DNA from 3 places in the Mesorhizobium sp. ArgA1 genome. Region 1 is predicted to be linked to each of the others. Evidence: riboswitches for the same ligand, from Rfam matches in the RefSeq annotation. Region 1 holds a riboswitch; each other region holds the start of a gene.
What was found. A riboswitch is a leader RNA that binds a small molecule or an ion and turns the genes downstream of it on or off. The one in region 1 is predicted to bind cobalamin.

Region 1 (5,061 bases):
GCTCTATCCGCACATGACCGTCTACGACAACATGGCGTTCTCGATGAAGATCGGCAAGGAAAGCAAGGCCGAGATCGACAAGCGCGTGCGGCAGGCCGCCGAAATCCTGCAGCTGACCAAATATCTCGACCGTCTGCCCAAGGCGATGTCGGGCGGCCAGCGCCAGCGTGTCGCCATCGGCCGCGCCATCGTGCGCAACCCGAAAGTGTTCCTGTTCGACGAGCCGCTGTCGAACCTCGACGCCGCGCTCCGCGTCGCCACCCGCATCGAGATCGCCAAGCTCAAGGAATCGATGCCCAACACGACCATGATCTACGTCACCCACGACCAGGTCGAAGCCATGACGCTGGCCGACCGCATCGTGGTGCTGAAGGACGGCCATATCGAGCAGGTCGGCACGCCGATGGACCTCTACAAGAAGCCCGGCAATCTGTTCGTTGCCCAGTTCATCGGCTCGCCGGCCATGAACATCCTGCCGGCGACCATCGACAAGACGGGCGACCCGACCGTCGTCAGCCACGTCGGCGGCCGCAAGGCGACAGTGCCGATCGCGACGCCGGCGTCCGCCAAGGGTGCGGCGGTCAGCTTCGGCGTGCGGCCGGAGGATCTGTCGGTCGCCACCGGCACGGAATATCTTTTCGAAGGCGTGGTGGACTATGTCGAGCAGCTCGGCGAGGTCCAGCTGGTCTATGTCGACATCGGCCGCGCCGACCTGCCGCTGGTGACCAAGCTGCCCGGCAATGTCGAGGTCAAGCGCGGTGCAAAGCTCCGGCTGACTGCGGATGCCGGCGACCTGCACATCTTCGATGCCGACGGACACTCCTTCTCGCTCAAGCCGGTGGAAGTGAAAGCTGCCTGAGAGTCGGCTCGTCGTATCGGCATGAAAAAAAGCGGCAGGCCAGGCCCGCCGCTCTTTTTTGGAAACTTCGGCTGTTAGCGGTTGCCGAAGAGGTTCCGGTCGCTGCCCTGCGGGGCAGATTTCTGTACGTCGCCCGACGAGTTCAACAGCTTGTACACCGGCGAACCGGTGTTCGGAACCGACGACGTCTGTGTGTTGTCGACGTTGACGGTCGCCTGGTTGTCGACGGCGCTGGAGCCGACATTGTCGTTGCGGGCATAAGCACTGCCGGCGGCAACCAAAAGCGCAGCGGCAGCAAGAGCAATCTTCTTCATTTCAGGTCTCCTGAGTTTCATCATGCGGCAAAGCGACTATCCCGCCGCTCTGCGTTTTGTTCGATGTTCGACTGGGATCGTTGTTGGAAAACCCGGAGGTCGGATCCCGATCGGCCGTTAGCGGCCGAAGAGGTTGCGGTCGGCGCCCTGTGCAGGGGCCTGAGCAGCCGAATCCGACTTCGCAACCGAAGCCGTGTGGCCACTGTCGGTCGACGTAACCGCAGGCTGGTTGGCACCGTTCGAACCATAGTTGTCACTGGCGGCGAAAGCGCTGCCGGAAATGGCCACAACGGCGGCGGCAGCGAGGATAATCTTTTTCATTTCAAATACTCCTGAATTTCTTCGAAATCCCAACAGCGACGGACGGGCCGCCACTCTTTTTGTTTGGATCGGGATCAGCTGTTAATGGCCGAAGAGGTTGCGGTCGCTGCCCTGAACGAGGGGCTGCTTGTCCACGGGCGCCGACTTCTGAATGGAAGCCGTATACGAGCCGTCAGCCGCTGCGGTGGGCTGGTTCGCTCCATTGGAACCGTAGTTGTCGCTACCAGCGGAGGCGCTGCCGGTGATGGCCAAAACGGCGGCGGCAGTGAGGATGATCTTTTTCATTTTTAGCACTCCAGTTTGTCTGTCCGTCTAGCGGCCGGCGTGTGGTGGGAGAATTCGCGTCGTTCGGACAGCCCCGATGTGGGAAAGCCAGAGGCTGGTTTCCAATCACGAAGTTGTTCCGGCTGGGCCATGACTTCGCCTCTTGTAATTTTCGTAAGCATGCCTACTATCTAATTTTATCCTGACAATACAAAGCTTTACGTAACAGCGCCATCCGGCTCACCGAGTGTGTCAGGGCGTCAGCGTTCACACCGTCCTGCACGCATTGTCAACAGAAACGAACCGTTCGGTTCGATTTTAGAAACTGCTAATAGTCACTTTTCGATACCGTTGCTCTTTTTTGACCCGGCCAAGAGCCGGGCAAGAGGCGATTCGAAACAGCAAAGATCGCTCGCCAAATCAGGATTTCGGCCCCGCAGTCGCCAGCCTATGCGCATGCGATGCGTGTCGCGCCGCATGGAGACGATGTCGCTTTCATGCCGATGTCGCGACCGCTGCCGTGATTAGATGATCGCATCTCAGGTGCCGCTTCGTGACGACGGAGCGGAGAATTGGGAAGCCGGTCTAAATCCGGCGCTGCCCCCGCAACGGTGGTGGAGTTCAAGTCGCAACGGGAGACCACTGGGCGAGAAGCCTGGGAAGGTGTCGCGATGGTCCGCAAGGACAACTCCAGAGCCCGGAAACCAGCCCGAGATGCTTGAACTCGACTGATCGCGGTGGGCGGTCAAGAGGTGGATAGTGCATGTCCGGCATCGCGCCGGCCTGCAGCCGATCCTTCCTCCATCACCACCAAGTTCAGTCCTTGAACCATGAGGACAGAACTATGGATGCGCGCAACGACATGCAGAGGCTCTTGAACAGCCGCAAGCAAGGTTATTCGCTCGAGCAGCCCTTCTACACCGACCCGGACTACTTCAAGCTCGACATGGAGCTGATCTGGTATCGCGACTGGCTGTTCATCGGCCATGATTGCGAGCTGCCGAAACCCGGCAGCTATATCACCGTGCAGATCGGCGACTATCCGGTGGTGCTGGTCCGCGACCAGAAGGGCAACATCAACGCCTTTCACAATTCCTGCCGCCATCGCGGCAGCCGCGTCTGCAACACCGAGAAAGGCACGGCGGCAAAGCTCGTCTGCCCCTATCACCAGTGGACCTACGAGCTCGATGGACGACTGCTGTTCGCCCGCCAGATGGCCGAGGGTTTCGACAAGAGCCAGTTCGGCCTGAAGCCGGTCGCCTGCGAAAGTGTGGCCGGTTACGTCTTCATCTGCCTGGCGAAAGAACCCGCAGACTTCGCGCCGATGCGGGCCATGATCGAACCGTACCTCAAGCCGCACCGGCTGAATGAAGCCAAGGTCGCCTTCGAGAGCACGATCATCGAGAAGGGCAACTGGAAGCTGGTCTGGGAAAACAACCGCGAGTGTTATCACTGCGCTGGCAACCATCCCGAACTGTGCAAGACATTTCCGGAAGCGCCGACGGTGACCGGTGTGCAGGGCGCAGACAGCGACCCGGAGATGGTGGCGCACTGGGCAAAATGTGAGGCGGCGGGCCTGCCGAGCAAGTTCCGCATCGATCCGGCCGGACAATATCGCGCCACCCGCGCGCCGCTGCTGCGCGATGCCGTCAGCTATACGATGACAGGAAAGCGCGCGGTGACGAAGAACCTTTCCGATACCGTTGCCGCCGATCGCATCGGCACCTTGATGCATTACCACTATCCGACGACCTGGAACCACATCCTGATCGACCATGCCGTGACCTTCCGCGTGCTGCCGATCAGCGCCACAGAAACCGCGGTGACGACCAAGTGGCTGGTACACAAGGATGCGATCGAGGGCGTCGATTACAGCCTTGAAGAGCTCACGCATGTCTGGACCGAGACCAACGACCAGGACCGCCGCATCGTCGAGGAAAACGCCTTCGGCATCCTGTCGCCGGCCTATGAGCCGGGCCCCTATTCGGAGCTGCACGAGGGTGGCGTGATCCAATTCGTCGAATGGTACGCGGCCTTCATCGGTCCCCGTCTTGCCGAAGGCGGCCGGCCGGCGCTGCGCAGCGTGGCGTGAGAGAGGTCGGGGGATGAATGCGATGACGGATCTTGGGCTCTATCGCCATCTCGACCAGATGGCGCCGTGGAACGACAGGCTGCAGGTGCTGGAAGTGATCGGCGTCAGCGACGAGGCGCCTGACGTCAAGACCTTCACCTTCCGCTCCGACAACCAGACCTGGTTCCGCTACAAGCCGGGCCAGTTCGTGACGCTGGAGCTGCCGACACCGGACGGGCCGCTGATGCGCACCTACACGCTGTCGTCCTCGCCGTCGCGGCCGTTTTCGATCGCGGTGACGGTGAAGGCACAGGCCGGCAGCATCGGCACGCGCTGGATGTTCGACCATCTGGTGCCCGGCTCGCACGTCAAGGCCTATGGACCGGCCGGCGACTTTTCGCTGCACAGCCACCCGGCGGCAAAATATCTGTTCATTTCTGCCGGCTCCGGCGTGACGCCGATGATGTCGATGCTGCGCTGGCTGAACGATTGCGCGCCATGGACGGATGTCGGCTTCGTCAACTGCGCGCGGCGTGCCGAAGAGATCATCTTCCGCAAGGAACTCGAACTGCTCGGCGGCCATATGCCCGGCCTGTCGCTCGGCTTCATGATCGAGGAACGCTCGAGCCGTGAAGGCTGGTACGGTCATATGGGCCGCATCGACGCGATCCGGCTGCCGCTGCTGGCGCCCGATTTCCGCGAACGCGAGATCTTTTGCTGCGGCCCCGATCCGTTCATGCGCGCCGTGCGCGGAATGCTGGATGCCGCGGGCTTCGATATGACGAAATATCATCAGGAGAGTTTTGCCGCGCCTGCGGTGGAGGAAGTCCCGGCGCCGTTTGCCTCACCAGCTGAAGACGGCACCGCTGTTCCTGTCGAAGCCGTGACGTCGATCCGCTTCTCGCTTTCGGAGGTCGACGCCGGCTGCGTCGCCGGCCAGACCGTGCTGCAGACGGCGCGCAGCTCAGGTGTGCGGATACCAGCCGCCTGCGAGTTCGGCCTGTGCGGCACTTGCAAGGTGAAGAAGGTCTCCGGCGCTGTCGAGATGAGCCACAATGGCGGCATCCTCGACCACGAGATCGATGACGGTTTCATCCTTGCCTGCTGCTCGAAACCGCTGTCGGCGCTCGAAATCGAGGCGTGAGCGAACTGACATCGCCGCCGCGCTGGCTGTCCTCGCTGGGCCTTGACTTGCCAAAGAAAGACCAACTGGTTAGACGCAGTTTCAGGGG
Region 2 (5,061 bases), on a different contig from region 1:
TTCCTTCACTTTTTACTCCACTTTTGTCTCCTGACATGTCTCCCGCCACAAGCCTGCTAGCATGGCCGGAATCACCGGCTAAAAATACGGCAACAGGACCAGGGGCAAAGGCATCTTGATGAAGGACAAAATATCGCTCGCCATGGCCAGGCGGATCGCCCTTGGCGCGCAGGGTTTTACCGACCCGCGCCCAGGCGGCACACCGGACCGCCGCCACCTCGCCCGCGTGCTCTCGCGCACCGGCCTGCTGCAGATCGATTCCGTCAGCGCCGTGGTGCGCGCCCACTATATGCCGCTCTATTCGCGCCTTGGCCCCTACCCGCTGGCTTTGCTCGACAATGCCGCCGTCACCCGCAAGCGCACCGTGTTCGAATACTGGGCGCATGAGGCCTCTTTCCTGCCGGTCGAGATGTACCCGCTGATGCGCTGGCGCATGCAGCGCGCCGAACAGGGCGACGAAATGTATCTCGGCCTCGCCAAATGGGGCCGCGAACATTCCGCCTATATCGAAGAGATCTATCGCGCGGTCGCCGAGCGCGGCCCGATCGCCGCTTCGGCACTGGAAGGCCAGAAGGGCTCTGGCGGCTGGTGGGGCTGGAGCCATGCCAAGCATGCCTTCGAATGGCTGTTCTGGGCCGGCCGCATCACCACGGCGCACCGGCGTGGCTTCGAGCGCTTCTACGACCTGCCCGAGCGCGTGCTGCCGCAGGCGATCCTCGATCTGCCGGTGCCGGTCGCCGAGGACGCGCATCGCGAATTGCTGCGCATTTCCGCCCGCGCCCATGGCATCGCGACCTCCGGCGACCTGCGCGACTATTTCCGCCTGTCGCCGACCGACATGAAGGGCCGGCTGGAGGAACTGGTCGAGACGGGTGAACTGCTGCCGATGCGCGTCGAAGGCTGGGACAAGCCGGCTTACTTCCACCGGGACGCCCGCATCCCCCGAAAAATCGAGGCTCGCGCGCTGCTGGCGCCGTTCGACCCTGTCGTCTTCGAGCGCTCGCGCTCGGAGCGGCTGTTCGATTTCCACTACCGCATCGAGATCTACACCCCGGCCGAAAAGCGCCAATACGGCTACTATGTCCTGCCCTTCCTGCTTGGCGACCGCATCGTCGCCCGCGTCGACCTCAAGGCCGATCGGCCCGCCAGCGTGCTCCGCGTCCATGCCGCCTACGCCGAGCCCGGCGCGCCAACGGAGACAGCCGCCCAACTCTTCGAGGAATTGAAGCAGATGCAGGGCTGGCTTGGGCTTGAGCGCATGGAAGTGACGCCAGCCGGCGATCTAGGCCCGGCGCTGACCGACATCGCCGTGTCGTAGCCGTGCGTTGACACCGCTGCCCGCAAAAGCCTAAATCCGGTCCAGACGGTCCCCTGCCCGCAACGGCAAGGGCCAAGAGGGAATGCGGTGCGGGACAAAATCCCTAGTCCGCGGCTGTCCCCGCAACTGTAAGCGAAGAGCCAAGGCCGAAAGCCACTGGGTAACACCGGGAAGGCGGCTAACCAAGGCGACGACTCGCGAGCCAGGAGACCTGCCGTCTGCGACTATATAGTCCGATCGCCCGGCGGGTTTCCGGGCAAGGAGCCCGGTTTTTGGACCAGAACAGCAGATTTTCGGCTGGCACAGCGGATGTTTCGTCCGCCGATAGCGATGCCTTGGCTGGCGTAACCGTCATCGTCTGCGCCTCCTGCCGCGACGAGACCGGCTCCGACGCCCATCCCCGCGCCGGCCAATTGCTGGCGGACGACACACGCCGCGCCGCGGCGGCTGACAACATCCGCGTCCGCACGGTCGAATGCCTCGGCAATTGCAAGCGAAGGCTCAGCGCCGCGATCCTGCGCGATGGCTGCTGGAGCTATGTCTTCGGCGATCTGACCGCGACCAGCGGCGCCGATCTCGTCACCGGCGCAAAACTCTTCGCTACCTCGACCGACGGCCTCATCCCCTGGCGCGGCCGGCCCGATAGCCTCAAGCGCGGCCTCGTTGCCCGCATCCCACCCCTCGATGTGCTGAAGGACTGACCATGACCGCTTCCGTTTCCCGTGTTCCCTGCACTGTCGTCACCGGCTTCCTTGGCGCCGGCAAGACGACGCTGGTCCGCCATCTCCTGGAAAACGCGGGAGGCAAGCGCATCGCCATCATCGTCAACGAGTTCGGCGACATCGGCATCGATGGCGAGATCCTGAAAGGCTGCGGCATCGACACCTGCCCCGAGGAAAACATCGTCGAACTGGCCAATGGCTGCATCTGCTGCACCGTCGCCGACGATTTCGTGCCGGCGCTCGACCAGATCCTGGCGCTGACCCCGAAGGTCGACCACATCCTGATCGAGACATCGGGCCTGGCCCTGCCCAAGCCGCTGGTCCAGGCGTTCCAGTGGCCGAGCGTGAAGAGCCGGGTGACGGTCGACGGCGTTATCGCCGTGGTCGACGGCCCGGCGCTGGCCGAAGGCCGCGTCGCCAACGACATGGACGCGCTTCAGGCGCAGCGCGTAGCTGACGAGACGCTCGATCACGACGATCCGGTCGAGGAAGTCTTCGAGGACCAGATCGCCTGCGCCGACCTGATCATCCTGTCGAAGAGCGATTTGATGGACTCGGCCGGTTCGACCCGCGCCAACGCCATCATCAACGAGCACTCCGCCCGTGCCGTAAAAATCGTGCCGACCGCGCATGGCAAGGTCGACCCCTCGGTGCTGCTCGGCCTCGGCCTCGCCGTCGAGGACGACATCGAGAACCGCAAGTCGCATCATGACGGCGCCTTCGACCACGAGCATGACGATTTCGACACCTTCATTGTCGACATTCCCTCAATCGCCAATCCGGATGACCTGGCAAAGCGTGTCGCCACCGTTGCCGAGGAAGAGAATGTGTTGCGGGTGAAAGGCTTCGTCGATGTCGGCGGCAAGCCGATGCGGCTTCTGCTGCAGGCCGTGGGCCCGCGCGTCAACCATTACTATGACCGCGCCTGGACCGCCGAGGACGACCGCCGCTCGCGCCTCGTCGTCATTGGCCTGAAGGGGCTGAACCGCCCGGCGATCGAGGCTATACTGGCCGGCTGACGCGAAAACACGGGCAGCGATGCATATACTCACGACCACATCCGCCTCGCTCGACGATCTCGCCGAGCCAGTTGATCTCAGGCAGACGCCGGCGGATATCGTGGCCCTGTCCTTCACCGACAGCGACCTCGCCGGCCTCGCCGCGGCATGGAAGGCCGATGCCGGCCGCCTGCCCTCGATGCGGCTGGCCGCGCTCCGCGATCTCCGCCATCCCATGTCCGTCGACCTCTGGGTCGACAGCGTCGCCCGCCACGCCAAGGTGATCTTGGTGCGCATCCTCGGCGGCTACGACTGGTGGCGCTATGGCTGCGACCAGCTTGCCGCGACTGCTCGTGAGCGGGGCATAAACCTGGCGCTTCTGCCTGGCGAAAGCCATGACGAGGATCTCAGGCTGATCGAAGCCTCGACGCTGCCGCGCGCGGAGCTGGACGCCCTGCTCGGCTATTTCCGCGAGGGCGGGCCAGCGAATATGACGGCGCTGATGCAGCGGCTGGCGGGGCTGACTGGGTCCGGTGGGGCGGCGGCTGAGCCGGTCGCGGTGCCTAAGGCGGGGTATTACGAGCCGGGGCGTGGGGTTATTGAGGTTGGCAATCCTGCACACCCCCCTCGGTCCTGCCGGACATCTCCCCCGCAAGGGGGGAGATCAGCCGTCGCCGGCCTCGGCCCCTCCTCTGCCAGCTCAACAATGGGATCTACTGCTGCATCTGCCATTGGCGAAACCGTCGATGACGGCTCAATCTCCCCCCTTGCGGGGGAGATGTCCGGCAGGACAGAGGGGGGTGGGCGGGAACGCGACGCTGACAATATCGCCATCATCCCCATCCTCTTCTATCGCTCGATGTTGCTGGCCGCCGATGTCGCCCCTATCGACGCCCTTTTCGAGGCGCTGAAGCAGCGCGGCATCCTCCCCGTCCCGATCTTCATCTCAAGCCTGAAAGACCCGACGTCGCTGGCCTTCGTCGAAACCGCACTGGCCTCGCTAAACCCCGCCGCCATCATCACCGCGACCGCCTTCGCTTCCGGCGCCGAACCCGGCGTCGAAACCCTGTTCGACCGTGCCGGCGTGCCGGTCTTCCAGGTCATCGTCGCCACCACACGCCGCGACGTCTGGGACAGGAACCAGCGCGGCCTGGCGCCCGCCGACCTCGCCATGCATGTCGTGCTGCCCGAACTCGACGGCCGCATCCTCGCCGGCGCGATTTCCTTCAAGGGCGAGAGCGAGACCGATCCCGCACTCGGCCACCGCGCCTTCGCCAACCGGCCGGAGCCGGATCGTGTGGAGCAGGTCGCGGACAGGGTAGCGGCCTTCATCCGGTTGCAGGAGACAGCTCTCGCCGAGCGCAAGCTGGCGATCCTGATTCCGGATTATCCGAGTGCGCCCGGCCGCACCGGCTATGCCGTGGGCCTGGATGTGCCGTCCAGCGTGCTGGCGATGCTGCATGACCTGAAGGCGCAGGGCTATGCGGTTGAAGGGATTCCGCAAACGCCGCGAGGGCTGCTGGATCTGCTGGAGCGGAGCGGCGACGGGCTGGAGGTGGAGGAGTATCGCCACTTCTCGAAGGGTCTGCCGGTTAAAGCTATTGCTGCGGTAGAGGCGGCGTGGGGAAAGGCAGAAGAGATAAGTTTGCGCGAGGCACCCCCCTCTGTCCTGCCGGACATCTCCCCCGCAAGGGGGGAGATCAGCGGTTCCGCCAACCGCGCAACACCATCGTTGGCGATTGGCGAAATCCCAGAAGCCGGATTGATCTCCCCCCTTGCGGGGGAGACGTCCGGCAGGACAGAGGGGGGTGTGAAGGAACGCCAATCATCGGCGAGCACCCCACATTTCCCCTTCCGCGCCGCGACCTTCGGCAACATCACAGTCGCACTTGCCCCCGACCGTGGCCGTTCCGCCGACCGCCGCGCCGATTACCATGACCCGACGCTGCCCCCGCGCCACGACCTCATCGCCTTCGGCCTGTGGCTGCGCAAATCGCTCGGCGTTCATGCCATCATCCATGTC
Region 3 (5,061 bases), on a different contig from region 1:
CCGATCCCCGCAACGCTTGGGAAGCAGTGCGGCGCGACGCCAAAAAGCATCGCTCGCCCAATGCCGGCTGGCCAGAGGCCGCTATGGCCGGCGCCCTCGGCCTGGCGCTCGCCGGCCCGCGCAGCTATGGGGGCGTTGTCGTTGAGGATGCGTTCATGGGCGAAGGCGGCCGGCGCGAGGCGGAGAGCCTGGACATCAGGCGGGCGCTGAAACTCTATCAGGTCGCGGATTATCTGCTGATTGGGTTGTTCGGATTGCTCTCGGCGGTACTGATCTATCTGACGTTCTGAAATAGGTTAGAACTCGATCCCCTGCTGCGCTTTCACGCCGGCCGAGAAATGATGCTTGGTCACGCCCATTTCCGTGACGAGGTCGGCGGCCTCGACCAGTGCCGGCTTGGCGTTGCGGCCGGTGACGACGACATGCAGGCCTTCGCGCCGCGCTTTCAACGCCGCCACCACCTTGTCGAGGTCGAGATAGTCGTAGCGCAGCGCGATGTTCAGTTCGTCGAGCACGACAAGGCTGATAGAGGGTTCGGCGATCAGCTCCAGCGCCTTGGCCCAGGCGGCTTCGGCAGCCGCGATGTCGCGCTTCAGATCCTGCGTTTCCCAAGTGAAACCCTCGCCCATCGTGTGCCAGACGACGCGGTCGCCGAAGGCGGCAAAGGCATCCTTTTCGCCGGTGTGCCATTTGCCCTTGATGAACTGGACGACGCCGACACGCTTGCCGTAGCCGAGCATGCGCAACGCCAGCCCGAAGGCAGCCGTGGTCTTGCCCTTGCCGGGGCCTGTGTTGACGATCAGCAGCCCCTTCTCGACCGTCTTTTCCGCAACCTCGGCATCCTGCACCGCCTTGCGCTTGGCCATCTTGGCGCGGTGGCGTTCTTCGTCTCTTGCGTCGATATCGGTCATTATTTCACCTTGAGCGGCAGCCCGGCCACCATCAATAGCACCGTATCGGCAATGGCCGCGACCTGCTGGTTGAGCCGGCCGGCAGCGTCGCGGAAACGGCGCGCCAGCGCATTTTCGGGTACGATGCCTTGCCCGACTTCGTTGGAGACCACGAACCACGGTCCGCGCGGCCGCGCCAGCACATCGCCAAGCCGCCGGCATTCTGCGTCAAGATCATGGTCGGAAAGCATATGATTGGTCAACCACAGCGTCAGGCAGTCGACGAGCACTGGCTGGTTGTCGGGTAGCGCCTTGAGCGCGCCGGCGAGGTCGAGCGGCGCATCGATGGTCGCCCACCCCTCGCCGCGCCGCGACCTATGCAACGCGATGCGCGCGCGCATCTCGTCGTCATAGGCTTCAGCGGTGGCGATATAGATCCATGACGGCGGCAGTGCCGTCGCCAGGGTCTCGGCGTGCGCGCTCTTGCCGGAGCGCGCACCGCCGATGATGAAGGTCAAACTGCGATCAGGCAAAGCTGTCGCGCAGGCTGGTCGTCGTACCGGTGAAGCGTCCGCGCACCACGCCAATGACGGCGCCGAGCACCAGCCAGAACACCAGATTGGTCACCGTCACCGCCACCACGAACTGATGGTGCAGGCCTTCCGGGATCGGCGTCTCGAAACTGTCGGGCTGTGGCGCGCCGACAATATGCGGGGCGACAATCAGGACAACGGCAAGGACAGTCAGCGGCGCCGAGGTGCGGAAGGCGATCAAGGCAAGGCCAATGGCGGTCGCCGCCACCGTTGACCACCACCAGATCTGGCGCGGCATGAGATCGGCCGCCGGCATTGCCGGCAGTTCCGGCGGCAGGCCGAGGCCCGGCGCCAGCGTGAACACGGCAAAGCCGGCCAGACCCCAGAATACGCCCTGGCGCCAGTTGCCGATGCCACCGGCGAATTCGGAAACCGCCACCAGGACCAGCGCGAAGCCGATGCCGGTGACGATATTGGCCAGCACGCTGAACGCGAAGCGCTCGAAGCCATCGGCCGGCGCCCAGCCTTCGTCCTCCGCCGGCGCGGCCGCTTCAGCCGGTGCGGGTGCTGCGGTGCTCATGGCATTTTCCGCCGGCGCAGCGGTGCTCATGGCCTTGGTGCCCGCAGCGTTGGCGGCGGGCGCCGCAGCATGCTCATGGTCATGGCCGCCACCGGCCTGTTCGTAGACTTCCGCCTTCAAGATGAGCGGCACGGTGGCATAGGCCTGCATGCAGGCGAGAACGACGCCAGCCACGAGCCCGGCAATCGCCGCGACGAACACGACGTTGCGAAACAGGTTCATGATGTCAGATCCTCGTCAGTGGCAGGGAAACGCCATCGAATGGCGATAGTCGTGCGCGGCATTGTGGACAGCATCGATATGCGAGAAGCCGACAACGCCGATGACGAAAATGCCTAGAAACGCGCTTAGCACGAGCTGCATGAAGCGCGACTGCGAGGAGACGGAAGCGCCGAGGGAGACGGAAGCGGTATTCATATCTTGTCCTTTCGCCCTCCACCCGAGGGCATCGAAGTCAGTTCCCTGTCGCCGGCAGGTCTCCTGGCTCGCGGATCAGCGCCCTTCCCCACCTTCCCGAAGAAAAATCCTCAGTGGCTTGGAGAGGACTACCGCACACAGTTGCGGGGGCAGCCACGGCATCGGGCAACAAGTCAGCCCTCACCGCATTCCCTCTTGGTCCCTAATGGAACCGACGACATGCGTGACTATAGGCTGAAACAGCCGCATCCGGCAAACCAAATTCCGCCGGCCAACAGCGCGAATGCGCCATGCAGCGTTACGTGTTCAAGGCGGTGATCCGATCGGCAACCAGCCGCTGCAGCCGCCACAGATGACGATCGTGAATGCCGCGCTCCTCCAGATTCTTCACCGTGTTGTAGAGATAGTCGGCGCCCGACCCCCAGTGCCCGCAGGATGTGGCCAGCCTGTCGACGATCTTCGCTTCGTCGAGCGGGCCGGAATAGGTCAGCCCGTTGCGGTTGATGACGAAAGCCAGGGCTCTGAGCGGACCGGCCTCGCTTGCAAGCTTCAGCATGCGCGGCCGGTAGCTTGTCGGCTTCAGTGTGATTTCGCGCCGGAACAGCCGGCCCAACTGCTCTCGCCGGTTGTCATCGGCCAGCCGGAAGGCGACGCCCTTGCACTGTCCGCCACTGTCGAGCGCCATCATCAGGCCCGGGCTTTCCTTGGTGCCCCGCCAGCGCGTCATGTTCATGCAAAAGGAGCGGTGCCAGCCGCGCGCCAGGGCGACGCGGTCCTCGACATAATCGATTTCCGGTTTCCAGATCAGCGAGCCGTAGCCGAACAGCCACAGCGGTTCGCTATCGGGGAGTTCGGCCTGAAGTTCGTCCAGCAGCGCATCGTAGTCGCTGTCATCGAGGTGCATCGCCTCCGGGTCAGGTCCGGCGTCGGCGATCTCGCGCCAGCAGCGCGCGACCAATTCCGGCGTAAGCGACATCTGTCGTGCGGCCACGTTCCGAATCCCCCATATCCACGACATGATTATGCGCCGCGCCCCAAACCGGCAATGCGGCACCCTGATTGACAAACGATTTGCCGGGGTGTCGGCTGGCGTATCCTTAGAGGACGCCAGCCATGCAACCCAATCCAAGCCAGCGCGCCCCCTACAACGGCCTGACCAAGGCCGAACCGACGCTGCCGTCCTCGGCCTATTGGGACGCGGAAAGCTACCAGCGCGATCTCGACGCCATCTGGTACAAAAGCTGGCTGCTCGTCTGCCGCGAGGCCGACCTTGCCCAGCCTTTGGCGTTCAGGACCTTCCGCGTCGGCACGCAGGAGATCGTCGTGCTGCGCGACGACACCGGCGAACTGCGCGCCTTCCACAACACCTGCCGGCATCGCGGTTCGCAACTGTGCCAGGAGAGCGAGGGCCGGCTGAAGGCGCGGCTCATCACCTGCCCCTACCACGCCTGGTCCTATTCGCTGCGCGGCGACCTCGTGCGCGTTCCCTCGAAATTGCTGCCCGAGGGTTTCGACAAGGCCGACCATCCGCTCTACCGCGTGGCGCTCTCGGTCTGGCGCGGCTTTGTCTTCGTCAACCTGCAGGAGGATGCCACCGGCTCGGCCCAGGCATCCTTCGATCCGGCATCCGGCAACCTCGGCAACTGGCCGCTGGAAACGCTGATATCAGGCCATGTGCTGCGCAAGGTGATGAACTGCAACTGGAAGATCTTTTGGGAGAACTTCAACGAGTGCTTGCACTGCCCCGGCGTCCACAAGGACCTGTCGCGGCTGGTGCCGATTTACGGCCGCGGCCTGATGAGCCGGCACGACGACCCCGAATGGGTTCGCCATGCCGACAATGACGCGCCGGAGTTTTCCGGTGGCTTGCGCGCCGGCGCCGAGACCTGGTCGCGCGATGGACACGCCCATGGCCCGGTCTTCTCCGGCCTGACGCCGGCCGAGCGCGCGGCCGGCCAGACCTATGCCACCAATCTGCCCTCGATGTTCATCGTCGGCCATGTCGACTATGTCCGCACCGTGCGGCTGACACCGCTCGGCCCCGAGCAGACCGAACTCACCGCCGAATGGCTGTTCGCGCCGGAGGCACTGGCTGAGACCGACATCGACAATGTCGTCGCCTTCGGCACCCAGGTGCTGGAGGAGGATGCCGCGATCTGCGAGATCAACCAGAAAGGCCTGCGCTCGATGCGCCACCAGGCGGGCGTGCTGATGCCCGAGGAATACGATCTGCACCGCTTCCACAACTGGGTGCGCGAGCGGCACGCGGCGCTCTGATCCTCAGAGAGACTTCGGCAGATAGCGCCACGTTGCGAAGCCGCAGACCGCGCCAGCACGCTGGGCGTGGCGAACACCGATCCGTTCCCGGCAAAAAACGAATTCGGTCAAAGGCCTTCCGCCGCAGGCCTCAAGCGTCGGCTGATGCAGCATGCGCGATGCGCCCCGCAGGCAAGCGCGGGCGGCCTTCTTTTGTCCGGTGCAACCGTGATAGTCGTCTTCAAGGGCTGATTCAGATCGCGAGACCATGAGCATTCATACCGCACCCCCTGGAGATCGACCGAAGCGCATCGTCGCCATCGACATCGTGCGCGGCATCGCGCTGATCGCCATGGCCAGCTACCACTTCACCTGGGATCTCGAA

Region 2: another riboswitch for cobalamin. It lies ahead of ACWGTI_RS15570 (DUF1636 family protein); the one in region 1 lies ahead of ACWGTI_RS13380 (aromatic ring-hydroxylating oxygenase subunit alpha).
Region 3: another riboswitch for cobalamin. It lies ahead of ACWGTI_RS15320 (CbtB domain-containing protein); the one in region 1 lies ahead of ACWGTI_RS13380 (aromatic ring-hydroxylating oxygenase subunit alpha).

Annotation. Positions count from the first base shown of each region.
Region 1 is NZ_JBSKBQ010000004.1:259,533-264,593, forward strand. Features, by position in the region: gene ACWGTI_RS13360 (ABC transporter ATP-binding protein) at 1-859, shown strand, start outside; gene ACWGTI_RS13365 (DUF680 domain-containing protein) at 934-1,173, opposite strand; gene ACWGTI_RS13370 (DUF680 domain-containing protein) at 1,291-1,494, opposite strand; gene ACWGTI_RS13375 (DUF680 domain-containing protein) at 1,576-1,779, opposite strand; cobalamin riboswitch at 2,283-2,485, shown strand; gene ACWGTI_RS13380 (aromatic ring-hydroxylating oxygenase subunit alpha) at 2,603-3,850, shown strand; gene ACWGTI_RS13385 (2Fe-2S iron-sulfur cluster-binding protein) at 3,873-4,973, shown strand.
Region 2 is NZ_JBSKBQ010000005.1:277,725-282,785, forward strand. Features, by position in the region: gene ACWGTI_RS15565 (winged helix-turn-helix domain-containing protein) at 119-1,318, shown strand; cobalamin riboswitch at 1,348-1,551, shown strand; gene ACWGTI_RS15570 (DUF1636 family protein) at 1,591-2,019, shown strand; gene cobW (cobalamin biosynthesis protein CobW) at 2,022-3,059, shown strand; gene ACWGTI_RS15580 (cobaltochelatase subunit CobN) at 3,079-5,061, shown strand, end outside.
Region 3 is NZ_JBSKBQ010000005.1:224,997-230,057, forward strand. Features, by position in the region: gene cbiB (adenosylcobinamide-phosphate synthase CbiB) at 1-290, shown strand, start outside; gene cobO (cob(I)yrinic acid a,c-diamide adenosyltransferase) at 297-911, opposite strand; gene cobU (bifunctional adenosylcobinamide kinase/adenosylcobinamide-phosphate guanylyltransferase) at 911-1,423, opposite strand; gene ACWGTI_RS15315 (CbtA family protein) at 1,416-2,225, opposite strand; gene ACWGTI_RS15320 (CbtB domain-containing protein) at 2,241-2,420, opposite strand; cobalamin riboswitch at 2,457-2,651, opposite strand; gene ACWGTI_RS15325 (gamma-glutamylcyclotransferase) at 2,719-3,411, opposite strand; gene ACWGTI_RS15330 (aromatic ring-hydroxylating oxygenase subunit alpha) at 3,534-4,697, shown strand; gene ACWGTI_RS15335 (DUF1624 domain-containing protein) at 4,945-5,061, shown strand, end outside.